Regions from separate parts of the Streptomyces sp. NPDC050546 genome, predicted to be linked through region 1. Evidence: riboswitches for the same ligand, from Rfam matches in the RefSeq annotation. Region 1 holds a riboswitch; each other region holds the start of a gene.
What was found. A riboswitch is a leader RNA that binds a small molecule or an ion and turns the genes downstream of it on or off. The one in region 1 is predicted to bind cobalamin.
Positions count from the first base shown of each region.

Region 1 (9,942 bases):
CCCGGCGGCACCCTCGCCGAGTCCGGGCACGCTCAGCACCTTGGTCCGGAAGGGTTCGGAAGCGCGGGCGGCCGACTGTTCGCCGGCTCCCGACGGCTGCGGCTGCGGCTGCCCGTCCTGCTCGGCCTCCGGCCGGGCCTCCTGGTCACCGCCCCGGGGCCCGTCGTCGGGGGCCGGCTGTCCACCGCCCCCGCCGGGCCCGTCCGGCCCCGAGTCCGGGTCCGGGTCGAGATCCGGGTCCGGGTCGTCGTCCCCGGAGAACTCCTCCAGGGTCTCGTCCAGCTTGTCCTCGTCAAGACCCGGCGCGTCGAAGGGGTTGCGGCGCCGCCGGTGCGGCAGCGCGAGCAGCGCGGCCTGGCGTACGTCCTCGGAGAGCACGTCCGTACGACCGGCCCAGGCCGCCAGCGCGGTGGCCGTCCGGGCCATCACGATGTCGGCACGCATGCCGTCCACCTCGAAGGCCGCACAGGTCGCCGCGATCTGCCGCAGCGCGTCGTCGCCCAGCCGCACCGACGGCAGCAGCTTCTTCGCGGCCACGATCCGGGCCCGTACGTCGGCCTCCTCCTCGGCCCAGCGGGCGGCGAAGGCGGCCGGGTCGTCGTCGTACGCCAGCCGCCGCCGTACGACCTCGACGCGCTGCTCGGGCTCCCGCGAGGCCGCGACCTCGACGGTCAGCCCGAACCGGTCGAGCAACTGCGGCCGCAGCTCGCCCTCTTCGGGGTTCATGGTGCCGACCAGCAGAAAGCGGGCGGCGTGCCGCACGGAGACGCCCTCACGCTCCACGTACGAGGCGCCCATCGCGGCCGCGTCCAGCAGCAGGTCGACCAGGTGGTCATGGAGGAGGTTGACCTCGTCGACGTAGAGGATGCCGCGGTGCGCGTCGGCGAGCAGGCCGGGCTCGAAGGCCTTCACGCCCTCGGACAGCGCCCGTTCGATGTCCAGCGCGCCCACCAGCCGGTCCTCGGAGGCGCCGACGGGCAGCTCGACCATGCGGGCCGGCCGGGAGGCGAAACCCCCGGGCTCATGCGGCCCGTCCGGGCAGCCGGGGTCGGGCGAGCCGGGGTCGCAGGAGAAGCGGCACTCGGAGACGACGTCCACCTCCGGCATGAGCGCCGAGAGCGCCCGCACGGCCGTCGACTTGGCCGTGCCCTTCTCGCCGCGCACCAGCACACCGCCGACCGCCGGTGACACGGCGTTCAGCAGCAGCGCGAGCCGCAGATCGTCCTGGCCGACCACGGCCGTGAACGGAAAGGGGGTGGTCACTTTTCGTCGTCCTCCAAGTCGCCTTCGAGTTGCGGGTGGATGTCGGGTCGCGGACGGCTGTCGGGTCGCGGGTGGATCAGACAGCCGGGGGTCGGGCAGCCGGTCCAGCGTCTCAGGTGGCCCGCGCTCGCCGTGCGGGCGGTCGGCCCCACCGCCACGGTCCTCAACTGGGCGGCCGACCCCACCGCCATGGTCCTCATCTGGGCGCTCCCGGCGGGACGAAGGGCAGCCCCTTCGGCGCGCCGGACTCGATGAGCCGCCACAGCGCGTCCGTGTCCGCGTGCTGTTCGATCAGGTCGCCGAGCCGGTCGAGCTGCTCCTCGCGCAGCGCGGCGAACGAGGTGTCCGGCGCCGGTACGAAGCGGCGTCCGGCGGCGTCCGCCACCTCGCGCAGGAAGGCACGCCGGAATCCGTCCGACTCCAGCGAGCCGTGCCAGTGCGTGCCCCAGGTCTGGCCGACCCGGCAACCGTCCAGGCCGCGTCCTTTGTCATCAGAGATGAACGTGTCGCCGCCGGTGACGTCGGCGACGCCGTGGTGGATCTCGTAGCCCTCGACGTGCTCCCCGAGGGCCTCGCCCGTCGGCCGGGTGAGGGTCTTCTCGCGGGCGAACCGCACCCGCACGGGCAGGACCCCGAGCCCGTCGACCTGGCCCCTGCGGCTCTCGACGTCGTCCTCGATGTGCTCGCCGAGGATCTGGAAGCCGCCGCAGATGCCGAGGACGGGCCGCTGCTCGGCGGCCCTGCGCGCCAGCGCGTCGGCCAGCCCGCGCTCCCTTAGCCACTCCAGGGCACGGACGGTCCCGCGGGTCCCCGGCACGACGACGAGGTCGGCGTCGGCGAGTTCCTCCGGCCGGTCCACGAACCGCACGACGACACCGGGTTCGGCGGCCAGCGCGTCGACATCCGTGAAGTTGGACATGAGCGGGACCGCGCAGACGGCGACGCGCAGCACGTCCTCGCCGACCGGCGGGGCGACGACGGACTCGCGGACCGTCCCCCGCAGGGAGACGCGCAGCCCGTCCTCCTCGTCGATCCCGAGCCCGTGCCGGAAGGGCAGAACGCCGTACGTCTGCCGCCCGGTGAGGCCGTGGAGCATGTCGAGCCCCGGCTCCAGCAGGGAGACGTCCCCGCGGAACTTGTTCACTAGGAACCCGGCGACACAGTCCTGGTCCTCGCGGGACAGCAGGGCTACGGTCCCGAAGAACGAGGCGAAGACCCCGCCCCGGTCGATGTCGCCGACGACGAGCACGGGGAGCCCGGCGCCCCGGGCGATCCCCATGTTGACGATGTCCGTCCGTCGCAGATTGATCTCGGCGGGAGAACCGGCCCCCTCACAGATCACCGCGTCATACGTGCCCCGCAGTTGCTCAAGGCAGTCGAGCACGGTCCCGAGCAGCCGCTGCTGCCGCCCGCCGTGGTACCCGCGCGCACTCATCTCCCCGACCGGCTTGCCCAGCAGCACGACCTGACTGCTCTGCTCGCCGCCGGGCTTGAGCAGCACGGGATTCATCAGCGCGGTCGGCTCCACACGGCACGCCTGCGCCTGCATGGCCTGCGCCCGCCCGATCTCGGCGCCCTCCCGCGTCACGAACGAGTTCAGCGACATGTTCTGCGCCTTGAACGGCGCGACCTTGACGCCCCGCCGCACCAGCCACCGGCAGATCCCGGCGGTCACGACGCTCTTGCCGGCGTCGGAGGTGGTACCGGCGACGAGAAGCCCCCCGCCCGTCATGACGTACGCCCCTTCACGATGTGGCGCGCGGCGGCACAGACGCCGAGCGCGAGCCAGCCGACACGCCTGGACAGCCGTGCGGCCCGTTCGATGTCCCGGGTCGTGACGCCGCGCCCCGCGCCGTTGAGTACGGGCCGGTGCTCGACCCGCCCGCCGTAGGACAGGGTCCCGCCGAGCCGCACCCCGAGCGTCCCCGCGAACGAGGCCTCCACGGGCCCGGCGTTGGGACTCGGATGCTTGGCGGCATCGGCACGCCAGGCCGCCACGGCTCCCCGTGGATCGCCCCCGGCCACGGCCGCGAGCACGGCGGTCAGCCGGGCCCCGGGCCACCCCGCGACATCGTCCAGCCGCGCGGAGGCCCACCCGTAGCGCCGGTACCGGGCCGACTTGTGCCCGACCATGGCGTCGAGGGTGTTGACGGCCCGGAACCCGAGAAGCCCGGGCACGCCGCCCACGGCCCCCCACACGAGCGCCCCCACGACGGCGTCGGAGGTGTTCTCCGCGACGGACTCGACGACGGCCCGGGCGATCCCGTCGGCGTCGAGTGCCTGTGGATCCCGTCCGCACAGATGCGGCAGCCGCGCACGGGCCGCTTCGACGTCCCCGGCCTCCAGGGCGCGTCCGATGACCTGCGCCTCCCGCGCGAGCGAAGTCCCCCCGACGACGGCCCAGGTGGCGACAGCGGTCAGTCCGATCGACGCGGGGGCGGACCTGCGCACCGCACGCGCGGCGACGGCCCCCAGCGCGACGGCCCCGCCCGCGCACACCACGGTGTGCAGCGCGCCCCATCCCCGGTGGTCCCGCCACAACACCCGCTCCACCGCACCCGCGGCCCGCCCGAACGCGGCGACCGGATGCCCCCGGCGAGGATCTCCGAGCAGCAGATCACCGATCAGACCGACGGCGGCACCGTACGCGTGGACGCGACCGGCACCCATGGGCTCAGCCGGCCTTGGCGGCGGACAACGGTGGAGTACTGACCCTCGATCGGCAGCCGAGCATGGCGATATGTCCTCACTCAGGGTGTCCACGCCCTGGTTCGACGAGACCGGCGGTGAGAGTTCCTGGCTCCCGGGGGGTTGTTACCCCGGTGACAGTGGCGGGACCGCGCCGGACTTCCACCGGCTTCCTCTCCTGCCGCCGTATTGGCCCCGGCAGTCCACCACGGCCGCGAACAGCCGTCAACTTGCCGTTGACCTGCGAGAGGAGAGTGTGGACAAGCCCACACCGCCCGCCTCGCAGGGGGTGCCGACGGCTGCCCCGCACACGGCGACCGGGCGGCCCGGGACCGAAGCCCCGTGCCGCCCGGTGACGGACGATCGTGGTCAGGCCACGATCAGATAGATCCCGTACCCCACAGCCGCCGCGCACGCCGCGAAGCACGCGTACGCCCCCGTCACCGCGAGCCCCGCGGACCCGCCCGCCGCCACCGCCCGCTCACGGCGCGACAGGCCCGTGATGCCGAGGGTGAACAGGCCGACGAGGATCACGGTGGCCACGAGGCTGACGCCGAAGACGGAGCCGAGGGTCGCCCAGTCGATCTTCATCTCAGAGATTCTTCCTTGTCACCGGGTGGGCGGGATCAGACCGAGGTGGTCGTGGTGGAGGGCTTCCGGTCGGCAGAGGGCTGGGCCTGGGCCGGGATGGTGGCGGCCAGTTCCTCGGACGGGCCCGCCGGAGGCGGCGTCACCGCGGCGATCGCGGTGGTCACGACACCGGCCGGCTCCTCGTCGACCTCGTTGACGTTGGTGTGGTCGACGACCTCGCGGCGCGACAGCTTCCAGATCACCGCGCTGGAGGCGACCAGGAAGACCGCCACGACCGCCGTGCCCCAGTTCCCGAAGCCGGTCACGTACTCGGCGAGCGCGCCCACCAGGGCCGCCGCCGGCAGCGTCAGACCCCAGGCGACGAACATCCGCGTCGCCGTCGACCAGCGGACCACGCCGCCCTTGCGGCCGAGCCCCGCGCCCATCACCGCGCCGGACACGGAGTGGGTGGTGGAGAGGGAGAAGCCGAGGTGCGAGGAGGCCAGGATGACCGTCGCCGCGCTGGTCTGGGCGGCGAAGCCCTGCTGCGGCTGGAGGTCGGTCAGGCCCTTGCCCATGGTGCGGATGATGCGCCAGCCGCCGAGGTAGGTGCCGAGCGCGATGGCGATACCCGCCGAGAGGATGACCCACATGGGCGGGTCGGAGTCGGGGGCGACGGCGCCGCCGGCGACCAGGGCCAGGGTGATGACACCCATCGTCTTCTGGGCGTCGTTGGTGCCGTGGGCCAGCGAGACCAGGCCCGCGGAGGCGATCTGGCCGGCCCGGTAGCCCTTCTTGGAGGCGTCGCCGTCGGCCTTCTTGCCGAGGGAGTACGTCAACCGCGTGGCGAGCAGTGCGGCGATGCCCGCGACCAGCGGGGCGGCGACCGCCGGGATCAGCACCTTGGTGACCAGGACGTCACCGTGCACCGCGCCGACGCCCGCCGAGGCGATCGTGGCGCCGATCAGGCCGCCCATCAGGGCGTGCGACGAACTGGACGGCAGACCGACGAGCCAGGTCAGCAGGTTCCAGAGGATCGCGCCGACCAGGGCGGCGAAGATGACCTCGGGACGGATGCCGGCCTCGTCGACGAGGCCTTTGGAGATCGTGTTCGCGACTTCGACGGACAGGAAGGCGCCGACCAGGTTGAGCACCGCGGACATGGCCACCGCGATCTTCGGTCTCATGGCGCCCGTGGAAATGGTCGTGGCCATCGCGTTCGCGGTGTCGTGGAAACCGTTCGTGAAATCGAACGCAAGTGCGGTTACCACCACAATCGCGAGGATCAGCGAGAAGCTTTCCATTTACCCAGGCAATCGTTCGGCGTCGTTGGCGGGACGAACGTAGGTAACCCGAGTGAACGGAAGATGAACTGGGAGGGGCGCAGGGGTGTCCGCAACAGGGGTCCGTCATTCCGCCCTGGTGCGACGGCCCTTGCGCCCCAACGATCATGTGCCCCTGGCGAACTGTTTCAGTCGATCGAGTGACCCGCCGAAGAGATTCTGATCACCCGGGAGGGTGCCGTCGCCGTTGTCGTACTGCCAGAAGGTCCAGGAGGACCAGCCGGCCGGCAGGGGTCCCGCGCTCGCCGCGTTGTAGCGGGCGACCCACAGGGGGTGATGCGCGGCGAACGCACGGCTGTTGCCCGTGCACGTGTTCCACCAGTGGGTGGTCGTGTAGATCACCGGGCGGCGGCCGGTGAGCCGCTTGATCTCGTCGCTGAACGACTTGATCCAGTTGACCATCCCGGCCTTGCTCAGGCCGTAGCACTTGTGCTTCTTGTCGTACGGGTTGTACTCGATGTCGAGCGCCGGCGGCAGCGTCCAGCCGTCCGCGCTCCAACTGCCGCCGTTGCGTACGAAGTGGGCCGCCTGCGCCCGGCCCGACGACCTGTTCGGCAGCGCGAAGTGGTAGGCGCCGCGGACGAGGCCCGCCGCGCGTGAGCCGTTGTACTGCCGGCTGAAGTAGGGGTTGCGGTAGGTGGTGGACTCGGTCGCCTTGACGTAGACGAATCTGGCGCCCTTCGCCTTCGCGCTCCGCCAGTCGACGTTCTTCTGGTGGGACGAGACGTCGTGCCCCTTCGGGCGGCTCGCCGCCGTGGCCGGGAACTCCGCGAGCGAGGTCCCTCCCAGCGCGAGTGCCGCGGCGGAGACCGCCAGTAAGCGGCCGCGGCGGCGGGTCGATATGTGGTCACGGGCCATGTGATTCCCCCCGGAATGGCGACGTGCACGGCAAATCCCCCAGAGAGTACTGGAGGGCTGTTGAATGTCCGATGATCTCCGGCCAAGAGAGATCCATGGCGAGTTTGTGCGGGTATGCGCCCTTACGCATGCTCGGTTTCCGGCCTAAAGTGCCCCCGCCCAGCGGCGCGTTGAAGGGCTGCCTGGCAGGATCGCCGCATGGCTGAGGAGCGAGGCGACGAGCGGGGCACGGGGGACGTCCGAGGCGGCGGACAGGATGCGGGGGAGTCGCGGCGGAAGGGTGTGCGCCCCGAGGAGGCGCGCGCCTGGGAGGACCTCGTCGCGACGGCCCGCCGGACGGTCGGCGACGGGCTCGTCGTCGGAACGTCCGGCAACGTCTCGGTGCGCGTCGGGGACACCGTCCTGGTCACGCCGTCGGGCGTGCCCTACGACCGGCTGGCGCCGGACGACGTCACCGGGGTCGACCTCGACGGCCGGCGGGTCCTCGGCACGCTCGTCCCGACCAGCGAGCTGCCCATGCATCTCGCCGTCTACCGCACGACCGGCGCCCGCGCCGTCGTCCACACCCATGCCGTGCACGCGACGGCCGTCTCGACCCTCGTGAGCGAGCTCCCGCTGATCCACTACATGGCCGCCGCGCTCGGCGGACCCGTCCGAGTTGCCCCGTATGCGACGTACGGCAGCGACGAGTTGGCCGAGAACATGCTCCGCGCCCTCGCCGACCGCTCCGGCTGCCTCCTCCAGAACCACGGCACGATCACCTACGGCGCGTCACTGGACCAGGCCTACGACCGGACCGCCCAGCTGGAATGGATGTGCCGGCTGTGGCTGACCGCCACATCGGTCCCGGGCCTGTCCCCGAGCCTGCTGTCCACGGAACAACTGACAGAGGTACAGAACCGGCTGCGCGACTACGGCCAGCGCGGCTGACCCGCCCTCCCGGCCCCACTGCCCCCCGCCCCCCACACCCCCCGACCACCGGCGTCCCGCCACGAGCGTGGCCATCGCTCCGTGGGTTACCGGCATCCCGGCCCAAGGCCGCGGCCACCGCTCCTCCGGCCACCCGGCCCGCACCCGCCGACGTACGCAAGGGGACGTGTCGGGGGGTGTCCGCCCGCAGTGGTTGGCGCGTCAACGGACAGTGAGCCGGTTCGCAAGTCCATCGCGCCAATCCGAGGACGGACACCCCCCGGCGCGGCCCCGACCCCCACCCGGCGTCAGGCGCAACGCGATCACCGATGCCCGTGATGATGCCTCCGCCGCAACACCCCGACAGCCACCACCGCCCCCGCAGCCGCCCCCACCCCGCCGCTCGTCACCCCACCGCCCCCGCCCACTGGTCCCTCGCCCGGTCCGACGGGACACTGGAGCCGTGCGCACTGTCAGAGCGGCGGCCGCTGCCGCCACCGCCGTGATCGGGGCCGGTGCGGCCGCCGTGGCCGCCGGCCGGTTCGCCAGCGACGCCGCGCTCAAGGCGCCTCCCGGCAGGCCACTGCCCACCGAACCCCGGCTCACCGTGCACGGCACCGCCGCCGGGCAGATCACCCTCACCCGGGACCTGGCCGCCCTGCGGCCCGGCCGCTACGGCCTCTCCGGCGACGGCTCCCACGCGGTGGTCGGCCCCGTACTGGACACCGCCCCGCACACCGCCGACACCGTCGTACGCCGCCTGGAGAGCGTCACGCACGGCACCCTGAAGGCCGGCGACAAGGCCTGGCTCACCGCGAACGTGTACGTCGGCAACCCCAGCGCCGCCCTCGGCCTCGAACACGCCGACGTCGACATCCACGGCGAACTCGGCGCCCTGCCCGCCTGGTTCGTGCCCGGCGCACGGGACACCTGGGTGATCGCCGTGCACGGCCTGGGCGCCACACGGGAACTGGCCATGAACGTCATGGAGTTCCTGCACCGCAGCCGCTTCCCGGTGCTCGCCCTCGCCTACCGCGGCGACCTGGGCGCACCCCGCAGGCCCGACGGCCTGAACCACCTCGGCGAGACCGAGTGGCGCGACCTCGACGCGGCGATCCGCTACGCCGTGCGCCACGGCGCCCGGCAGGTCGTCCTGCACGGCTGGTCCACCGGCGCCACCATGGCCCTGCGCGCCGCCGCGCACTCGGGGCTGCGCGACCGCGTCTCGGGGCTGGTCCTGGACTCCCCGGTGCTCAGCTGGCAGACCACCCTGCGCGCCCTCGCCGCGGCCCGCCGCACCCCGGGCGCGCTGCTGCCCCTCGCGGTCCGCGCCGCCCAGGGCCGCACCGGCCTGTACGACGACGGCGTCGCGGGCCCGACCCCGTTCGACGGGCTCCACATCCCGGCGCTCGTCTTCCACGGCCCGGACGACATGGTGGCTCCCTGGCGGTTCTCCCGCCACCTCGCCGACGCGCGCCCCGACATGGTCGCCCTCTACACCGTCGGCAACGCGCCCCACGGAGCGATGTGGAACGCCGACCCGCAGGCCTACGAGGAGGCCCTGCGCCGCTTCCTGACGCCCCTCATGTGACCCCGTCCCTCGCCCCCGCGCCCCGTCGCGACCATGTCCCGCCCCGCTCCGCACCGACCGGTCGCGATGATTCCGTTTAGCGTCGTACGACTGGCTTGTTCCCGCCCTCGACCACTCTCAGGAACCGGTGCGTTGGCCATCCCCGTCGCCCGCCGTGACATTCCGTTTGGGTTTTCGGACCGTCAACCGGAAGACTGCACCCGTGACGTCCCGTATCCCGCGCGACTCCAGGCTTCGACTCGTCCGCCCGCGACCCCTGGCCGCCGCCCCCAGAGCGATGAACCAGCGGCGCTCGCGCCGACCCGCACCGCGCCCCCCGGAGGGCACCCCGGCACCGGCGGAGCTGGCCAGAATGGCGCGCTCAGGTCTGGCCGACGCGGCCCGCGTCGCGCGCTGGGCCGACGCCGCGCTCGGCCCCGGCGGGGACAGCGCCACCGCCGACGGCAAGGCCACCCTCTCCGACGCGACCGCCGAACGGGCCGCCCGCGACCTCGGCCTGACCCCGGCTCAGGTCAGGGCCGACTGGGACACCGCCCGCCTCGCCGGCCTCATCGAGGTGCACGGCGACAGCGCCCGCCCCGGCTGGCGGCTGCGCGCCTGGAACCGCGACGACAGCGCCGTACTGCGCGGCTGGGTCGCCCTTTTCGACGCCTGGTCGCTCGCCCACCCGGAGCCCGAGGAGCGCGAGGCCGCCGCCGTCGCCGAGGTCGTCTCGGCCAT
Region 1 covers NZ_JBITGX010000006.1:57,489-67,430, reverse strand. Annotated here, with positions in the region: gene ACIBK5_RS16365 (putative cobaltochelatase) at 1-1,263, opposite strand, end outside; gene ACIBK5_RS16360 (hypothetical protein) at 1,260-1,463, opposite strand; gene ACIBK5_RS16355 (cobyric acid synthase) at 1,460-2,995, opposite strand; gene ACIBK5_RS16350 (cobalamin biosynthesis protein) at 2,992-3,933, opposite strand; cobalamin riboswitch at 4,034-4,174, opposite strand; gene ACIBK5_RS16345 (hypothetical protein) at 4,321-4,542, opposite strand; gene ACIBK5_RS16340 (anion permease) at 4,578-5,825, opposite strand; gene ACIBK5_RS16335 (lysozyme) at 5,970-6,722, opposite strand; gene ACIBK5_RS16330 (class II aldolase/adducin family protein) at 6,921-7,652, shown strand; gene ACIBK5_RS16325 (alpha/beta hydrolase) at 8,095-9,222, shown strand; gene ACIBK5_RS16320 (hypothetical protein) at 9,425-9,942, shown strand, end outside.

Region 2 (9,942 bases), on a different contig from region 1:
CAGCACTCCCCCGTGTTCGGCATCGGCCCCTGCTCGAAGAGCGTCACACATCGCTGTTAGCGGCGCGTGGGGGGCCTGTTAGGGCCGGTCGGGACGATGCCCTTCCCCCGAGCGGAGAGAGGTCGGTGCACATGTCGGCACGCCCGATACGGACGACGCTGGTCTGCGTGACGGCGATCGCGGCGACGAGTACGGCCCTGCTGTCCACGCCCGCGGCCGCGACGGAGACGCGAGGGGCCGCGCACGGTGCCACCCAGGCCGCCATGGACGCCGCCGTCGCCGCGGGTGTGCCGGGAGTCGTCGGGGAGGTGCGGGACACCCGTGGGGTGTGGAAGGGCACTTCGGGCGTCGCCGACCTCACCACGCGGCAGCCGCGCGGCCACGGCGACCGGTTCCGCGCCGGAAGTGTCACCAAGACCCTGGTGGCCACCGTCATGCTCCAGCTCCAGGCGGAGGGCAGGGTCGACCTCGACGCCACGGTCGACCACTATCTGCCCGGGCTGGTGCGGGGGAACGGCCACGACGGCACCAAGATCACGGTGCGTCAGCTGATGAACCACACCAGCGGCGTCTTCAACTTCACCGACGACGCCACGTTCGCGAAGAAGGTGCTCGGCATCGACTTCCTGGAGTCCCGCTACGACGACTGGACTCCGCAGCAGGTCATCGCCCTCGCCCTGGAGAACCCTCCCCAGTTCGAGCCCGGCACCTCGTGGAAGTACTCCAACACCAACTACCTGCTGCTCGGGCTGATCGTCGAGAAGCTGACCGGCCGGCCCTACGCCGAGGAGATCGAACGGCGCGTCACCGGGCCGCTGGGGATGCGCGCCACGCGCTTCCCCGGAACCGACCCGCACGTGCCCGCGCCCACCCGGCACTACTCCACCTTCACCGAGGACCCGGGCAAGACCTACGACGTGACCGAGCTCAACCCGTCCTGGGCGTGGGCGGCGGGCGAGATGATCAGCAACTCCGCCGACCTCAACCGCTTCTTCGGCGCGCTGTTCGGCGGCAGGCTGCTGCCTCCGGCCCAGCTCCGGCAGATGACGAGGACGGTCTCGACGGAGGGCAATCTGCCGGGCCAGCGCTACGGCCTGGGCCTCATCGAGTACGAGACGAGCTGCGGGGTCCCGGTCTGGGGCCACTCGGGCGGGATCCACGGCTCCTCGACCCAGTCCTTCGGCTCCAGGGACGGCCGCCACATGATCACCCTGAACTTCAACGGGGACTGGGTCGGCGGCGGCAAGAACGTCGTCTCGGCCGAGTTCTGCCCACCCCGGAATCCCCGGTAAGGCTAGCCTTGCCTCACTTTCGCTAGGCTGTGCGGACAGACCGACGGACGCGCACACCCCGGGAGCCCGCCTTGCCGCACACGACCGACACCGTCGCCGCGCGCGAGGAGGGCTGGGTCCAGCTGGGATCGGGCGCCGAGTTGCGTGAACTGCTGGGCGAGCCCTGGCCCGTGGTGATCGAGAAGGTCCACGACCGGCTCACCGAGCAGGACCGGGACGTCCTCGCCCGCTCCCCCTTCTGCCTGCTGGCCACCTCCGACACCCAGGGCAACTGCGACGTCTCCCCGCGCGGGGACGCCCCGGGGTTCACCCATGTCGTGGACTCCGGGACGATCGCCCTGCCCGACCGGCCGGGGAACCGGCGCGGCGACAGCTTCCACAACATCCTCGACAACCCGCACGCCGGGCTGCTGTATCTGATACCCGGCGGCAAGGAGGTCCTGCGGGTCAACGGCAGGGCCCGCATCCTCACCGACGCCCCGTTCTTCGATGCCATGACGGCACAGGACGGCAAACGCCCCGCCCTCGCGCTCGTGCTCGAAATTGACGAGATCTATCTGCACTGCCCGCAGTCGCTGCGCCGCTCGGGGGTATGGAATCCGGCCTCGTGGCAGACGGGCTGAGATCACGGTTCAGGCACCCCCCTCCCGGCATTCACTAAGGTTAGGCTAACCTTCGCCGCGTGAGATCTGGTGAAGAAACGGCCGGCGGACAGCGTCTGCGCGGGCATCAACTTTCGGCCACGGGTGTGACCGTGTCGTACGACGGCGTGGACGTCGTGCACGACGCGGCGATCGCGCTCCGGCCCGGTGAGGTGACCGTCCTGGTCGGCCCCAACGGCAGCGGGAAGTCGACGCTGCTGCGGACGATCGCCCGGCTGCAGCGGGCCCGCGAGGCCGCGCTCAGGATCGACGCCGGCACCGACGGCCTCGCCCTGACCGCCCGGGAGTTCGCGCGGTACGTGGCCCTGCTGACCCAGGGCCGGCCCACGCCCAGCGGGCTGACCGTGCGGGACCTCGTCGAGTTCGGCCGCTACCCCTACCGGGGCCGCTTCGGCCGCCCCGACCCGGACGCGTCGGCCGCGGTCGAGCGGGCGCTGTCGCTGACCGGGGTCACCGACCTCGCCGAGCGCGGCGCCGACCACCTCTCCGGCGGGCAGTTGCAGCGGGTCTGGCTCGCGAGCTGCCTCGCCCAGGAGACCGGTGTGCTGCTGCTGGACGAGCCGACGACCTATCTCGACCTGCGCTACCAGATCGAACTCCTCGACCTCGTCCGCGATCTGGCGGACGACCACGGGATCGCCGTCGGGGTCGTGCTGCACGACCTCGACCAGGCCGCGGCCATCGCCGACCGGATCACGCTGCTCGAAGCGGGCCGGATCGTCGCCGAGGGCCGGCCCGAGGAGGTCCTGACCCCGGAGCGGCTGACCGCCGTCTACGGCATCCGGATCGACGTCGACACAGACCCCCACACCGGCCGACTGCGGACCCGTCCGATCGGCCGGCACCACACCCGCAACACCCGAAGCGAAAGGCTCGGCACCACCTCATGAGACGCATCCTGCTCACCGCGGCCACCACCACCGCCGCGGCGCTCACCCTCGCCGCCTGCGGCACCACCGAGCCGGCCGCCGACAGCTCCTCGAAGAAGACCTCCGAGGCCATCGACCTCACCGACTCCACGGGCGCGAAGGTCAAGCTGGACGGCCCGGCGAAGAAGGTCGTCGCCACCGAGTGGAACGAGGTCGAGAGCCTCATCACCCTCGGCGTCGACCCGGTCGGCGTCGCCGACGTCAAGGGCTACAAGACCTGGGACACCGCCGTCCCTCTGAAGAACGAGCCGAAGGACATCGGCACCCGCGGCGAGCCCAGCATGGACACCGTCGCCTCGCTCTCCCCCGACCTCATCGTGGCCAGCTCCGACCTGCCCGACGCGGCCGTGAAGCAGCTGAAGAAGATCGCCCCGGTGCTGGAGATCAAGTCGGCGGACGCCTCCGACCAGATCGGTCAGATGTTCACCAACCTCGACCTGATCGCCAAGGCGACCGGCACCACCGACAAGGCCGAGGCGGCCCGCAAGAACTTCGACGCGAAGGTCGCCGAGGGCAAGAAGGCCCTCGCCGACGCCAAGCTCGACGGCTCCGACATCGCCTTCTCCGACGGCTATGTCACCGCCAACCAGGTCTCCCTGCGCCCGTACACCGACGGTTCCCTCATCGGGTCGGTCAACAAGCAGCTCGGTCTGAAGAACGCCTGGAAGGTCAAGGGCGACCCGGCCTACGGCCTCGGTACCACCGACGTCGAGGGCCTCACGGCCCTGCCGAAGGACGTGCGGTTCGCCTACATAGGCAACGACGAGGACAAGTCCAGCAACCCGTTCTCCGGCCAGCTGAAGAAGAACGCCGTGTGGACGTCCCTGCCGTTCGTCAAGGCGGACAAGGTGCACCGGCTGCCCGACGGCATCTGGATGTTCGGCGGTCCCCAGTCGATGGAGGCGTACATCGACGCCCTCGTCGGCGAGCTGACGAAGTAGCAGCCGGCGAAACAGCCGCTCGGACGAAGCAGAAGCACCGGAGCCATGGCCGTCACCGAAGCACCCCCCAGCACCACCCGCCCTGCGGCGGCCGCGTCCCGTACGGGCGCGGCCGCGGTGACGGCCGGGCTCGTCCTCCTCGTCGCCGCTCTCGCGGTCGTCGACATCACCCAGGGCACCGCCGCCGTCGGACCGGCGCAGGTGTTCAAGGCCCTGACCGGGCAGGCCGATCCGGGCGACGCGTCCGTGGTCATCGCCTCCCGGCTGCCGCGGATGACCGCCGGCGTCCTGGTCGGCGTCGTCCTCGGCATCGCGGGCGCCGTCCTCCAGGCCGTCAGCCGCAATGTGCTCGCCTCGCCCGACACCCTCGCGGTGAACGCCGGTTCGTACCTGGCGCTCGGGCTGGTCGGCGCGACCGGCGTCTCCCTGCCCCTGCTGGCCTCCTCGGGCGTCGCCTTCGCCGGCGGGCTGGTGGCGGCGGCCGTCGTGCTCGCCCTGTCCGGGCTCGGCACGGGCACCGTACGGCTGGTCCTCGCCGGCACGGCGCTCGCGCTCGGCCTGAACTCCGTGACGGAGGGGCTGCTCCTGCTGTTCCCGCAGCAGACGGAGGGCCTCTACCAGTGGAACCAGGGGAGCATCGGCCAGAACGGCTTCGACGGCGTCCTTCAGATGCTGCCCGTCGCCCTGGTGGGACTCGCCGGGCTGCTGCTGGTCGCACGGCGGGTCGACGCGCTCGCCCTCGGGGACGACGCGGCGCGCGGTCTTGGCGTGCCGGTCCACGCCACCCGTGTCACGGTGGTCGTGCTGGCGGCGCTGCTGTCGGCGGCGGCCGTCACCCTCGCCGGGCCCATCGGCTACGTCGGGCTCTGCGCCCCCGCCCTGGTGCGTCCGCTCGCCCGCCGGTTCCGTGGCTTCGTCCGCTCCCGCGCGGCCCTGCCGGTGGCCGGGCTCACCGGTGCCGCGCTGGTGCTCGGGTCGGACGTGCTGCTGCGGGCCCTCGTCCCCGCGGACCGGGCGGTCGCCGTGCCCACCGGCATCGTCACCAGCCTGGTCGGTGCCGTGTTCCTGGTGGTGACCGCCCTGCGACTGCGGGACACGGCGGGCGCCGACGCGCCGGACCGGCTGCGCATCCCCAGCCGGACGGCGTTCCTGGTCACGGTGGGCGTCCTGGCCGCCGTGGTCGTGGGTGTCACGCTGGCCGGTGTCCTGCTCGGCGACAGCAAACTCCTGCTCGGCGATGTCGCGAACTGGGCGCAGGGGCGGGCCGGTCAGGCCGTCTCCTTCGTGCTGGACACCCGGGTGCCGCGGGTGCTCGCCGCCCTGTGCGCGGGCGCGTCGCTCGCCCTGGCCGGCACGCTCGTGCAGGCCGTGACCCGCAACCCGCTCGCGGAGCCCGGGGTTCTGGGCGTCTCCGGCGGTGCCGCGCTGGGCGCCGTGCTGCTGGTGACGACCGTGCCCGCCGCCGGCACCTGGGGCATCGCGGGTGCCGCGTTCGGGGGCGCCGCGCTGTCCTCCGCCATCGTCTTCGGGCTCGCGGCCCGGGGCGGCTACCGGCAGAACCGGCTGGTCCTCGTCGGGATCGGCATGGCCGCCGGCTCCACGGCCCTGATCAGTCTGCTCATCGTGCTCACCGACCCGTTCAACGCCACCAAGGCGCTGACCTGGCTGTCCGGTTCGACGTACGGGCGGACCATGCCGGACGTCGTACCCGTCGCGCTCGTGCTGGCGCTGGGCCTGGCCGTCGCGGTCGCGCGGCGCACCGAGCTGGATCTCGTCTCCCTGGACGAGGACACCCCGCGGCTGCTCGGCCTCGGGCTGTCCGGGGCCAGGCTCGGTTTCCTGGTGGTGAGCGTCCTGCTGGCCGGGACCGCCGTCGCCTCGGCCGGGACCATCGGCTTCGTGGGTCTCGTGGCGCCGCACGCGGCGCGTGCCCTCGTCGGCCGGCGGCATGTACGGGTGGTGCCGGTCGCCGTCCTGCTCGGGGCCGCGCTCGTCTGTACGGCGGATCTGCTCGGCCGGACCGTCATCGCCCCGGCCCAGTTGGGCGCCGGACTGATGACGGCGGTGATCGGCACGCCGTACTTCCTGCGTCTGCTGGTACGGGGCCGTAAAGCGACATAAACCATCTAAAAGGCCGTCAATCACAAAAATGCCTCACGCCTGCCTGTTGTATGGATCCACGCACAACGGGAGTGAGGGAGCATGGCCAAGGACATTGCGGACGCGGGCCCGCCACCGTCCGCGAGCCTGAAGCCCAATGCGATCGGGTTCCTCGACGCGCTGGTCATCGGGCTCAACGCGACCTCACCGGCGTACTCGGTCGCGGCGGTCATCGGCCCGATCGTCGCCCTGGTGGGCATCTACGCCCCCGGGGTGATGATCGCCTCGTTCGTGCCGATGCTGCTGATCGCGTCGGCGTTCTACTACCTCAACAAGGTCGACCAGGACTGCGGCACGACCTTCTCCTGGGTCACCAGGGCCATGGGACCGTGGGCGGGCTGGCTCGGCGGCTGGGCCATCGCGATGACGGGCGTCCTGGTCGTCGGGTCGCTGGCGGATGTCGCCGTGACCTTCTTCCTGCTCGCCGTGGGCCTGGACAGCTGGGCGGACAACGACGTCGTGCGCCAGTTGCTCACCGTGCTGCTCATCGTGGTGATGACGGCCATCTGTGTGATCGGCACCGAGGTGTCGGCCAAGGTGCAGAACGTCCTCATCCTGGCGCAGGTCGTCTGCCTGCTCGCCTTCGCCGTGGTGGCGCTGTACCGCGTCTACGCCGACACCGGCACCCTCGAATCCATCGAACCCGAGTTCAGCTGGCTCGACCCCTTCGGGGCCGGCGGGGCGTCGCTGACCGGCGCCCTGCTGCTGGGCGTCTTCATCTACTGGGGCTGGGAGTCGGCGGTCAACCTCACCGAGGAGGTGGAGGACTCGGCCACCGCGCCCGGCAAGGCGGCCATCTGGTCGACGGTGCTGCTGCTGGTGACCTACCTCGCTGTCGCCTTCGCGGTCGTCGCCTACGCCGGAACGGCCTACCTCGCCGAGAACGCCGCCGAGGAGGAGTTCATCTTCGCGCTGCTCGCCGAAGAGGCGATGGGCGGCTGGGACTGGGTCGTACTGCTGGCGGTCTCGACGTCGGCGCTGGCGTCCACGCAGACGACGATCATCCCGGCGTCCCGCACCGGACTGTCCATGGCCCGCCGGTACGCCCTGCCGAAGCACTTCGGGCACATCAACCCCCGGTTCCGCACCCCGGACGTGAGCACCTGGTGGGTCGCCGGCATCGCCATCGTCTGGTACCTCGTCCTCTACCACGCCAGCGAGAACGCCCTCTTCGACTCCCTGACGGCGCTGTCCCTGCTGATCGCGTTCTACTACGCGCTCACCGGCCTCGCCTGCGCCGTCTACTACCGACGCGAGCTGACCAGGAGCGTCCGGGACTTCCTCCTGATCGGCCTCGGCCCGCTGATCGGCGCCGGGCTGCTGGCGTGGCTGCTGGTGGAGTCGGTCCAGGACATGGCCGACCCGGCCAACTCCTACAGCGGCAGCTCCTGGTTCGGGCTCGGCCCGCCGCTCGTCATCGGTATCGGCGTCGCCGTCGCGGGCGTGATCATCATGGTCGTCTGGCGGCTGACGGCCCCCGCGTTCTGGTCGGAGCGCCCGAGCACGGTCGACCCCGATCTCGTCCACGGCAAGGAGTCCTGAAGATGTCGGTGGTCCTCGGCTACGACGAGTCCCCGGGCGCCCTGCGCGCGCTGCGGGTCGCGATCGAGGTGGCGGCCGCGTACGGCGAACCCCTGGTGATCGTCTACGGCGCCGCGGCACCCGGCGTCACGGGCGAGGAGTACGGCGCCCATCAGAAGGCCGTCCGCGAGGCCGGGAGCACCGTGCTCGGTCATGCCGTCCGCGTCGCCGACGAGGCCGGCGTGCCCAGCACGGTCGAACTCATCGACGAGCGGCCCGCACAGGCGCTGATCGACGCCGCGGCACGCCATGACGCCAGGGTGATCGTGGTGGGCACATGGGGCGAGAGCCCGGTGCGCGGGGCCCTGCTGGGCTCGACCCCCCACAAGCTGCTGCACCTCTCGAACGTCCCCGTGCTGTGCGTGCCGGCCGACGAGTCCTGAGGCCTCCGGCCCTGCGCAGCGCCCGGGTCAGGAACTGCCCGCGCGGCGTTTCGCGAGCGGGCTGAAGGCGTACAGGCCGAGGATGTCGGGCAGGGGGGCGATACCGGGGCCGCCCTCGCGGACCCAGGAGACGATGTCCTCGGTCGCGGCCGGGTCGTTGACCAGCCCGAGCCACACCGGCCGGGCCCCGGCGGCACGCCCCGCGGCGGACGGCTGTACGACGATGACGTTGGCCTGGTCGCAGACGTCGAGGCACTCGGAGACCCGCACGGGCGCCGCCTCGCGCAGCCGCTCGGTCTGTGCCGTGTGGTCGACGCCGGTCACCTTGCCGGTGCCGCAGCAGCAGTCCCGGCAGACGACGACGCGGCACGGAACCCCTCCGGCCGGGGTTGCGGACATGCCGCACCTGTCCTCTCTCCGGGGAGATCCGCCCCGGTGGTTCGTCGAGGAGGCGACCGCGTGAGTCTCCTGGCTCCCGGCGTAGGGGGCTTCTGATGGATCTCCGCGGAAGAAGGAGCGGCGTTCGGTGCGTGCTCTCGGCGTGCCGGGCGGAAGGCCTCGTAGCGGAGCTACTAGGCCTTTTGGCCGGTGCGGCGAGAGTGCGTGCCGGGCGTCGCGACGCCGCGGAGATCCATCAGAAGCCCCCTAGGGCCGGTCACAGTGGCGGGACCGCGCCGGATTAACACCGGCTTCCTCGTTCCGCCGTCGCCTTGTTCGCCGATCATCCTCGCATGCGGCCGGTGCGCGGCCTCAGTCCGTCTCGTGGGCGTGCGGCTGCGTAGCCGGCGGTTCGGCCGGGCGTTCGCGGCCACCGTCCCGGCCGGAGGCCACCACGGCGAGGAGCCCTACGACGACGGCCCCGGCGGCGATCCGTCCCACCGCCCGTGCCGTCCAGGCCGGCCAGGTCACGCCCGTGCGCGCACCGGGCGCGGCCAGGCGTTCGGACCGCCGGGCCGGCCGCAGCAGGCGCAGCACCAGCAGGGCGGCGACGGGCAGTTGCAGCAGCCACAGCACGGTGCGCGGCCACTCGCCGTACCAGACGTTGGTGCCGTAGAGCAGGGTGTGCCAGACGCTGAGGACGTACACGACGATCACGGACCGGTGCAGGCGGCGCCAGGTGTTCGCGCCGATGCGGTGCCGGACGTAGAAGAGCAGGCCCAGGGGGATCGCCAGGTACAGGGCGCCCTGGCCGAGGGGGATGGCGATGCGGCCGGTCCCGGAGTCGTACCAGCCGGGCACGAAGGTGTCCGCGAAGCCGGCCCACAGCCGCTCGGCCCACCCCAACTGCGCCTCGTAGCGAACGAGTTCCGCCGCGAACATCAGGGCGTGCGCGAACATCAGGGCCATCGTGGTCAGGCTGGTGGTGCGGTGCCAGCGTTCCAGGACCTGCCGGGAGACCGGCAGCCGGCCGGGGCCCGGCCCCGACAGCAGCAGCCCCAGCATGACCGTGCCCCACGCCCACAACAGGCCCGACCAGCCGAACGCCTGGCTCAGCAGGTACATCCAGTAGGTGCCGGGATCGTCCATGAACGGCATGACCGCGACCGTGTCGGAGGTGCCCGACTCCATGCGCGCCCACAGCAGCGCGAACACCGCTGCCGTGACCACGACCGCCGCACCGGCGTCGGGCAGCGCGGAGCGGAGATCTCCGCGCAGGGCGACGCGCTCGGCGCCGGGTCTCGGGACGGTCGTCCCGTTCTCGTCGGACCTCGGGTTCACCAGCATCGAGCACAGTCTCACCGAGGGGAGATGGGTTACCGAGAGGCAATCCGGCCAGAGGGACGGCCGGTACCCGTCGGGGCCCCGGAGGCACCCTTTCCATCCCCTGTGGCCCTCCCTACGCTGAGGCGCGCAGTCGCAGGGGAACCCGGTGGGAATCCGGGACTGTCCCGCAGCGGTGAGTGGGAGCGCACGCCGGCCCACGAGTCCGAAGACCTGCCACCGCGCCCGCGCGTCACGCGGGCTGTGCACGGTGACCTCGAGGACTGGGTCGG
Region 2 covers NZ_JBITGX010000018.1:101,539-111,480, reverse strand. Annotated here, with positions in the region: gene ACIBK5_RS35240 (serine hydrolase domain-containing protein) at 132-1,292, shown strand; gene ACIBK5_RS35235 (MSMEG_1061 family FMN-dependent PPOX-type flavoprotein) at 1,364-1,915, shown strand; gene ACIBK5_RS35230 (ABC transporter ATP-binding protein) at 1,975-2,844, shown strand; gene ACIBK5_RS35225 (ABC transporter substrate-binding protein) at 2,841-3,824, shown strand; gene ACIBK5_RS35220 (iron ABC transporter permease) at 3,870-5,945, shown strand; gene ACIBK5_RS35215 (APC family permease) at 6,027-7,526, shown strand; gene ACIBK5_RS35210 (universal stress protein) at 7,529-7,948, shown strand; gene ACIBK5_RS35205 ((2Fe-2S) ferredoxin domain-containing protein) at 7,976-8,347, opposite strand; cobalamin riboswitch at 8,410-8,647, opposite strand; gene ACIBK5_RS35200 (ferric reductase-like transmembrane domain-containing protein) at 8,699-9,673, opposite strand; cobalamin riboswitch at 9,760-9,906, shown strand.
Region 2: linked by a shared signal. The riboswitch ahead of ACIBK5_RS35205 ((2Fe-2S) ferredoxin domain-containing protein) and the one ahead of ACIBK5_RS16350 (cobalamin biosynthesis protein) in region 1 are both predicted to bind cobalamin.

Region 3 (9,942 bases), on a different contig from region 1:
TCTTCGCGGTGCCGTACACGATCCTGGTCTATCCGCTGATCTTCACCTTCCTCCCCCGCCTGTGGTCGGTCTCCCACAAGCACGGGTATGTGACGACGTCCGACTTCGTGCGCGGCCGCTTCGGCTCCAAGGGCCTGTCGCTGGCCGTGGCCGTCACCGGCATCCTCGCGACCATGCCGTACATCGCGCTCCAGCTCGTCGGCATCCAGGCCGTGCTGGACGTGATGGGCGTCGGCGGCGGCGAGGACACCAACTGGTTCATCAAGGACCTGCCGCTGCTGATCGCGTTCGGCGTGCTGGCGGCCTACACGTACTCCTCGGGCCTGCGTGCCCCGGCGCTGATCGCCTTCGTCAAGGACACCCTGATCTACATCGTCATCGCGGTGGCGATCATCTACATCCCGATCAAGCTGGGCGGCTTCGACGAGATCTTCGCCAAGGCGGGCGACGCGTACAGCCAGACCAACCCGGCGACGGGGGCGGCACGCGGTGCGCTGGTGCCGCCGGAGGCGGGGCAGTGGACGTACGCCACGCTGGCGCTCGGCTCGGCGCTCGCGCTGTTCATGTACCCGCACTCGATCACGGCGACGCTGTCCTCGCGCAGCCGTGAGGTGATCCGCCGCAACACCACGATCCTGCCGCTGTACTCGCTGATGCTGGGCCTGCTTGCGCTGCTCGGCTTCATGGCGATCGCGGCCGGGATCAAGGTGCAGAACGGGCAGCTGGCGATCCCGCAGCTGTTCGAGACGATGTTCCCGGACTGGTTCGCGGGCGTGGCGTTCGCGGCGATCGGCATCGGCGCGCTCGTGCCGGCGGCCATCATGTCCATCGCGGCCGCGAACCTCTTCACCCGCAACATCTACAAGGACTTCCTCAAGCCGGACGCCACGCCGGAGCAGGAGACCAAGGTCTCCAAGCTGGTCTCCCTGCTGGTGAAGGTGGGCGCGCTGGCCTTCGTCCTCACCATGGACAAGACCGTCGCCATCAACTTCCAGCTGCTCGGCGGCATCTGGATCCTGCAGACCTTCCCTGCCCTGGTCGGCGGCCTGTTCACCCGCTGGTTCCACCGGTGGGCGCTGCTCGCGGGCTGGGCGGTCGGCATGATCTACGGGACGGCCGCCGCGTACGGGGTCGCCTCGCCGACCCAGAAGCACTTCGGCGGCTCCTCGAAGGAGATCCCCGGCATCGGCGAGATCGGCTACATCGGTCTCACGGCGTTCGTCCTGAACGTGGTGGTGACGGTGGTCCTCACCTTCGCCCTGAAGGCCCTCAAGGCCCCCGACGGCATCGACGAGACCAAGCCGGAGGACTACACGGCGGACGCGGGCGACCCCGGGGTACAGGTGGAGCTGCCGCCGGCCACGGCGGGCTCCTCGCACTGATCCCAGCGCAGGACGGGCCGTCGGGAGACCACCCGGCGGCCCGTCGGCGTATCCGTCCGCCGCCCTGGCTAGTCGCGGGTGCGTGCGGCCATCGCATGCCAGAAGCGGTCCAGCTCGCGGACGCGCATGCTCACCCAAGGTGGCGTCTTCCGGCGCAACAGCCTGGGGAACCAGCGGCGCAGCCGTCCGGGCAGCAGGGCCTGCTGCTGGCGGCAGAACGGCTCCCGGATCTCTCCCCGGGGCACGGAGTCGTGGGGAGGGTACGGGCAGAGCTGGAACTTGCAGTCGGGCAGGCATGTGGCGCCGGGTGCGGGCGGGTTCGCGGTACCGACCCGTGCGCCGGGCCGCAGCGGCTCGCGGTTCGTGCACAGGCACGGTGGGAGAGGCATGCCGGACTGCTCCGCGCGGGCCATCCGCTCCTCGACCTCGTCGGGTTTTCCGTCCCGTTCGACGAGGTTCAGCATCACCAGCACGTCGGCGACGAGCCGTTGGGCCCTCCCGTCGAGGGTGCTCCAGCCGACCGAGGGCGGGATCCACAGGTTGTGCTTGCGGTAGGCGCCGGAGTGGTCCGTACGGGAACCGATGTTGTCGGCGACGCCCTTCTCGTCGATCCAGAGGAAGCGCTCGGGCTGTCCGGTCTCCAGGGCGAGGGCCACCAGATCGCCCGCCTCGGCGACGAACGGGTGCAGCAGCCGCCGCGGTGAGTCGCCGTTCGCACCGGGCGGGCCGGGTGGTGCGTTCACCGTGCCGGCCATCGCCAGCCAGCGCCGCACGGTCTGTACGGCGGTGGAACCACCGATCGTCAGGAGCGGCTCGCGCGACCCGTGGTGATCGTCGCCCGGCCCTGCCGTGGTGTCGCTGTCCCGGTCGTGGTGGCTGAACCGGTCCGGGAGTTTCCACAGGCACAGCGCCTGGAGCAGGCTGAGCTGCGAGTACCAGCACCGGGTCTGCTGCAGTACGGTCTCCGCCTGCCGGATCAGGTCGACGCTTCTGCCGGGATCGGTGTTCGGATGGCGTTGGCGCCGGTTGGCCGCGTACTTGAAGCCCTGGGCCAGCGCGGCCTCCAGGGCGAGCGGCATGTCGGGGGCGCCGTCCGTGTGGGCCGGGTCGAGGTGGAGCAGCCATTTGGTGAGGCGCTCCCGGGCCTCACCGCGGTGGGAGTCGTCGACCGACCCCAGCAGCATGGGCAGCATCCAGGCCCGCATCACGAACTCACGCAGCAGTTCGACCCGTTGGTTCTCGTACCGCTGGTTGAGTTCCTCTCGCTCGGTCTGCAGCCGGTCGATGGCCTCGAAGGACGCGGCGGGCGAGGACGCGCGGGCGGATCTGGCCTCCCCCATTCTTGAGGTCCACGCTTCGAATTCCCTCGTGTTCCGGGCTTTCATGTCGAGGATCTTGGCGTTGTACTCCCCTATGGGGTCACTGTTGAGACCGACCCGCTCACGGATCACGGCGAACGCCTCGTTGCCGCCGCTGCCGAACTCCTGGGCGACGGCCAGGCGGATGGAGTACGAGGGCTCAGCGATGCCTATCTCGAAGATCTTCTCGTACATCGCCGTGGTGTCGATCTTCTTCGAGGCCTCCCGCGACGCCGCGCCCAGTTGCTTGAGCAGCCTCAGCTTCGCATCCTCGAGAGTGCGCTGATCGCCCTGGATGCCCGACCAATCGGCCGCCACCCTCTCGACGATGTCGCCCAGACGCCCTGGGTCGGCTTCCACACTCTCGACTTCGAGGGCAGCCGCGTAGAGGTCGAGGGTCTTCGGGTCGTCCGGTCGGTGCTGCGCGGCCGCGCAGAGCCGCTCGGACAGGGCGCGCCCACGCACGGGGCCCCTGTGCGACGGCTCGTCCTTCCCCTCCTGGAATCCGGCCCCGGCGCCGCCGACTCGGGGAGGGCGTCTCCCCACCCGCCCGCGGGACATGAACACGACCGCGACCAGCAGCTCACGACCGGGGCCGGGCGGCCGCAGCACCTGCTCGATCAGCTCGCCGGCATCGGCCTCCTCCAGGTGGCTCAGCAGCCGGAAACCGAAGTAGGCCTGCAGGATGCTGTGCGGGAAGCGCGCCTTCATCTCGGAGCTCTCCAACAGCCCGAGCTTGTCCGCGTTGCCCACCAGACGGGCGAGGACCGCGTGGCACTGCGCCATGTTCCCTCTGTGCAGCCGCCTCCCCTCCTGGTCGCCGAGCCTGGCGCAGAGCGCTGCCCAGATCTGTTCCCGGTGCCACTCGGAGAAGGCGTTCCCGTTGGTGCCGTACTGGTCGGTGCCGGGCACCCTGACCCACAGACGTCCACCGGGGTGGCCCTCCGGGCCGAGCAGCTCGGCGCAGTCCACCTCCAGCTTGTCCTGGAGCAGTCCCACACAGGCCAGTGCGGAGACCACCTCGAGGGTGTCGCGGCGCTCGTGCGGGGCGAGCGCGACGTCCTCGCGCAGCCGGCCTTCGAGCAGGGCACGGCCCCAGGTGTCCAGCAGCCACAACCGGAGCGTGCTCCGGTCCCGGCTGCGTGTGTTCAGACGCTTCGGGTCATCGGTCGGACGGTCACGTTCCAGTGCACCGTGCCGGTGCAGTTCACGCGCGATCTGCAGATAGACGGGCGATTCGGTCACCTCCGCCGTCTCCACGATCCAGTCCACGCGACGCTCGTCCGTCTCCGGTACGGAGGCTTTGACGAATTGCAGCGCCTCCTCCTCGCTCAGCGGTTCCAGCTCCACGATCGCGGCGGGCGTGGTGTCCAGGGGACTGTGTGGCCGGGAAGCGATGACCACCGGGAGCCGCTCCTCATAGGCGCGTTCGATGGCACAGCGGATGATGTTGTCCCGGTTCTGCTGAAGGCCGCCGTCGAGAAGAGCCTCCTCCAGTCCGTCGGCGATGACGACCAGCTTGTCGTCGGCGAGCAGTTGCTGCCACACCCGCTCGATCTTGGTGCGGGCCAGAATGCCCTGCGGCGCCACCTCGGCGAAACGCTGCCTGGCCATGCGCTCGAAGTTCAGCTCGGTCCCGCCGTCGGCGTCCCGCAGCCGGATCGGCACGGGCACGGCACGCTGCTGGGCCAGTAGTTCGGTGAGCCGCACCAGGACGGCGGTCTTCCCCGTGCCGACACCGCCCACGAGCAGATAGGGCCGACGGGTGCCGCGCTCCCTCAGCCGTTGGGCGATGACCTGCGCGAGCTCCTCGCGACCCACGATCTCGGTGGAGTCCTGCCCGGCCGTGAGCACGAGCTTGTGCGGGTCCTTGCGCGCCTTCACGAGGTAGCGCCGTTTGTTCCAGCTGTACCACCAGAACAGGAAGAGCGCGGCGGCGACCGAAGCGGTGAGGGCCGGACCGACGAAGCGGACCAAGGCGTCGAGTCCAGGGTCCTGCTGCCATCTCTCGACCGTGGTCTTCTCGTCGGTGACCAGCATGTGCACGCCGGCCCCGATCCAGCCGAAGACCACGAGGGCGCCGACCGCCCAGACCATCCGGAGCACGTTGGTGTAGGAGAACCACCTGCGCCACTTCCTGGGCCGGGTGGTGCCGCGGCGGGCCTCGAGACGGATGGTCAGGCTGTGCCAGTAGCCGACGACGACGCGGCTGGTCCATCTCGCCGCCCGTCGCAGATCCAGGGTGGCCATCGGCGCGTTGTGCGGCCGCGCCTTGCCAGGTGTGCGACGGACGACCCTCGTCATGGTGAGTACTCCCTCCGAGGGCGATCTGATTCCCAGTACGGAGGACCCGCGGACGTCGGCACCTACTTCCATGGAAGCACTCCCGGCATGCCCCGCAACCCGATGGGGAAACGCCGGCAGGGCATCACTCTTCTCACCTGTCAGCTGACGCTCCGACACCAGCGCGACACAACATCTGGGGGCGTCACCCGAACCCAGCACAAGATGTATGCTCGTGCTCGCTGCCGCCGCAGGGGAATCCGGTGCGAATCCGGAACTGTCCCGCAACGGTGTACTTGTGCATGTTTCATGCACAAGCGTCAGTCCGAGGACCTGCCGACAGCGCACCCGGCCGTCCGGCCGGGGTGCCCTGACGTCCGGGCCTCGTGGAATGGGCCGGTGGACGCGACGCCGTGTGCGCTCGTGTGCTGCCCCCTGCCCTGCGCGAGGCCCCTTGCCGAGCGAGGGAGAGCCCCACGTGACCATCGCGCCAGCCGAACCGGTCTCAGCTTCCGAGAAAGAGCACGACGGTCCCGGTGCCGCGCTGCTGCGGACCCTGACCGAGCTGACCGCCGATCTCCCCGACGCCGACCCCGGCCGGGTCGCCGCCGCCGCGCTGCGCGGCCGGTCCGCGCGGGCGGACGAGACGGAGCTGCGCGAGCTCGCGACGGAGTCGGCCGCCGGCCTCATCTCCGAGGACCCCGCCTACTCCCGGCTGGCCGCGCGCCTGCTGACGATCGGCATCCGCGAAGAGGCCGCCTCCCAGGGCGTCACGTCCTTCACCGAGTCCGTCGCGGTCGGCCACCGTGAGGGGCTGATCGCCGACCGGACCGCCGAGTTCGTGCGCGTCCACGCCGCCCGGCTCGACGCGCTGATCGACCGGGCCGCCGACGACCGCTTCGGCTACTTCGGCCTGCGGACGCTGCACAGCCGCTACCTGCTCCGCCACCCGATCACCCGCAAGGTCGTCGAGACGCCCCAGCACTTCATGCTGCGCGTCGCCGCCGGCCTCGCCGAGGACGACACGGCACAGGCCGTCGACGAGGTCGCCGCGCTCTACGGGCTCATGAGCCGCCTCGACTACCTCCCCTCCTCCCCCACCCTCTTCAACTCCGGCACCCGGCACCCCCAGATGTCGTCCTGCTACCTCCTCGACTCCCCCAAGGACGAGCTGGACTCGATCTACGACCGGTACCACCAGGTGGCGCGGCTGTCGAAGCACGCGGGCGGCATCGGCCTCTCGTACTCCCGTATCCGTGCGCGCGGTTCGCTGATCCGCGGCACCAACGGCCACTCCAACGGCATCGTCCCGTTCCTGAAGACCCTCGACGCCTCGGTCGCCGCCGTGAACCAGGGCGGTCGCCGCAAGGGCGCGGCCGCGGTCTATCTGGAGACCTGGCACTCCGACATCGAGGAGTTCCTGGAGCTGCGCGACAACACCGGCGAGGACGCCCGCCGTACGCACAACCTGAACCTGGCGCACTGGGTGCCGGACGAGTTCATGCGGCGGGTGAACGCCGACAGGCAGTGGTCGCTGTTCTCCCCCTCGGACGTGCCCGAGCTGGTCGACCTGTACGGCGAGGAGTTCGACGCCGCGTACCGGGCGGCCGAGGCGAAGGGCCTGGCGAGGAAGACCCTGCCCGCCCGTGAGCTGTACGGCCGCATGATGCGTGCCCTCGCGCAGACCGGCAACGGCTGGATGACCTTCAAGGACGCCGCCAACCGCACCGCCAACCAGACGGCCGAGCCGGGCCACGTCGTGCACTCCTCCAACCTCTGCACGGAGATCCTGGAGGTCACCGACGACGGGGAGACGGCGGTCTGCAACCTGGGGTCGGTCAACCTGGGTTCCTTTGTCGACACATCGACCGGCGACCTCGACTGGGAGCGCCTGGACGAGACCGTCCGTACGGCCGTCACGTTCCTCGACCGGGTCGTGGACATCAACTTCTACCCGACCGAGCAGGCGGGCCGCTCCAACGCCCGCTGGCGTCCGGTCGGCCTCGGGGCCATGGGCCTGCAGGACGTCTTCTTCAAGCTGCGCCTGCCCTTCGACTCGCCCGAGGCCAAGGCGCTCTCCACCCGTATCGCCGAGCGCATCATGCTCGCCTCGTACGAGGCCTCCACCGATCTGGCCGAGCGCAACGGCCCGCTGCCGGCCTGGGAGAAGACCCGTACGGCCAGGGGCGTGCTGCACCCGGACCACTACGACGTGGAGCTGACCTGGCCCGAGCGCTGGGCGGCCCTGCGCGAGCGCGTCGCCACGACCGGCATGCGCAACTCCCTGCTCCTCGCCATCGCACCCACGGCCACCATCGCCTCCATCGCGGGCGTGTACGAGTGCATCGAGCCGCAGGTGTCCAACCTGTTCAAGCGCGAGACGCTGTCGGGCGAGTTCCTCCAGGTCAACTCCTACCTGGTGGACGAGCTGAAGCGGCTCGGCGTGTGGGACGCCCGCAGCCGGGAGGCGCTGCGCGAGGCGAACGGCTCGGTGCAGGAGTTCGCCTGGATCCCCGCGGACGTACGGGCGCTCTACCGCACGGCGTGGGAGGTCCCGCAGCGCGGTCTGATCGACATGGCGGCGGCCAGGACACCGTTCCTGGACCAGTCCCAGTCCCTGAACCTCTTCCTGGAGACGCCGACCATCGGCAAGCTCTCCTCGATGTACGCGTACGCCTGGAAGGCCGGGCTGAAGACGACGTACTACCTGCGTTCGCGCCCGGCGACCCGCATCGCCCGCGCGGCACAGTCCCAGGCGCAGCCTGAGAAGACCATCCCCGTGCAGCAGACAGCCGACCCCGACGCGGTCGCCTGCTCCCTGGAAAACCCCGAGTCCTGCGAGGCCTGCCAGTAATTCCCACCCGCCACCCGACCACCACCCCTGGAGGACGGCGCTCCGCGCCGGCTGTTATGACCCAGAACCTTCTCGACCCCGGCTTCGAGCTGACTCTCCGCCCCATGCGCTACCCGGACTTCTACGAGCGCTACCGGGACGCCATCAAGAACACCTGGACCGTGGAGGAGGTCGACCTCCACTCGGACGTCGCCGACCTCGCCAAGCTGTCCCCGGAGGAGCAGCACCTGATCGGCCGACTGGTCGCCTTCTTCGCCACGGGCGACTCGATCGTCGCGAACAACCTGGTGCTGACGCTGTACAAGCACATCAACTCCCCCGAGGCGCGGCTGTATCTGAGCCGGCAGCTCTTCGAGGAGGCCGTGCACGTCCAGTTCTACTTGACGCTGCTCGACACCTACCTCCCCGACCCGGAGGACCGCGCGGCCGCGTTCGACGCCGTGGAGAGCATCCCGTCGATCCGCGAGAAGGCCGAGTTCTGCTTCAAGTGGATCGACTCGGTCGACAAGCTGGACCGCCTGGAGTCCAAGGCGGACCGCCGCAAGTTCCTGCTAAACCTGATCTGCTTCGCCGCGTGCATCGAGGGCCTGTTCTTCTACGGTGCCTTCGCCTACGTCTACTGGTTCCGCAGCCGGGGCCTGCTGCACGGCCTGGCCACCGGCACCAACTGGGTGTTCCGGGACGAGACGATGCACATGTCCTTCGCCTTCGACGTGGTCGACACCGTCCGCAAGGAGGAGCCGGAGCTGTTCGACGACCAGCTCGAGCAGCAGGTGACGGACATGCTGCGGGAGGCCGTCGAGGCCGAGCTGCAGTTCGCGCGCGACCTGTGCGGTGACGGCCTCCCGGGCATGAACACCGAGTCGATGCGGCAGTACCTGGAGTGCGTGGCGGACCAGCGGCTGACCCGCCTCGGTTTCGCTCCGGTGTACGGCTCCGAGAACCCCTTCTCCTTCATGGAGCTCCAGGGGGTTCAGGAGCTGACCAACTTCTTCGAGCGGCGCCCCTCGGCGTACCAGGTGGCGGTGGAGGGCACCGTCGACCTGGACGAGGACTTCTGAGCCCGCTCGCTCTCCCGGGCCTCCTGGGCCTCCCTGATCTGACGGTCGGCGCGCTTGTCGCGCATGATGCCGATCACTGACGGGAGGACCAGGAGGACCAGCGTCCCGAGTACGAAGATCATTGCGATGAGTGTCTGTGCCTGGTTCGTTTCCATGGACACCACTGTCGCGCCGATGACTCCTTACCGTCAGTGGCAGTACTGCCGGGGACCCTCGAATTACTGCCACTGACGAGGCACACTGGAGACATGCTCCAGAACGTGGCCGCCGTCCTGCTCGACGGCGTGAACCCCTTCGAACTGGGTGTGGTGTGCGAAGTCTTCGGCACCGACCGCAGCGACGAGGGCCTGCCGGTGTACGACTTCGCCGTCGCCTCGGCCGAGGGCCCGGTCCTGCGCATGAACTCGGGCTTCTCGCTCCAGGTCGAGCACGGCCTGGAGCGGCTGGAGACGGCCGACCTGATCGCGGTACCGGCCGGGCACAGCTACGCGTCCCGTGAGTTCCCTCCGGAGCTGCTGGACGCCCTGCGGCGCGGGGTCGACCGCGGCGCCCGGGTGCTCAGCGTCTGCTCCGGCGCCTTCGTGCTGGCCGCCGCCGGGCTGCTGGACGACCGCCGCTGCGCCGTGCACTGGAAGCACGCGCGGGACCTCGCCCGGCAGTACCCCCGGGCCGTAGTGGAGCCGGACGTGCTCTACGTGGACGAGGATCCGGTGATCACCTCCGCCGGCACGGCCGCCGGAATCGACGCCTGCCTCCACCTGGTCCGCAAGGAGCAGGGCACCGAGGTCGCCAACAAGATCGCCCGGCGAATGGTGGTGCCGCCGCACCGCGACGGCGGCCAGGCCCAGTACATCGAGCGCCCGCTGCCCCACTCCGAGGGTGACACGATCGGCGACGTGCTGGCGTGGATGGAGCGCCACCTCGACGAGGAGGTCACCGTCGAGCAACTGGCCGCCCACGCCCATATGTCCCCGCGCACCTTCGCCCGCCGCTTCCAGCAGGAG
Region 3 covers NZ_JBITGX010000013.1:211,444-221,385, forward strand. Annotated here, with positions in the region: gene mctP (monocarboxylate uptake permease MctP) at 1-1,382, shown strand, start outside; gene ACIBK5_RS30255 (ATP-binding protein) at 1,451-5,044, opposite strand; cobalamin riboswitch at 5,236-5,379, shown strand; gene ACIBK5_RS30260 (ribonucleoside-diphosphate reductase subunit alpha) at 5,502-7,877, shown strand; gene ACIBK5_RS30265 (ribonucleotide-diphosphate reductase subunit beta) at 7,934-8,938, shown strand; gene ACIBK5_RS30270 (GlxA family transcriptional regulator) at 9,187-9,942, shown strand, end outside.
Region 3: linked by a shared signal. The riboswitch ahead of ACIBK5_RS30260 (ribonucleoside-diphosphate reductase subunit alpha) and the one ahead of ACIBK5_RS16350 (cobalamin biosynthesis protein) in region 1 are both predicted to bind cobalamin.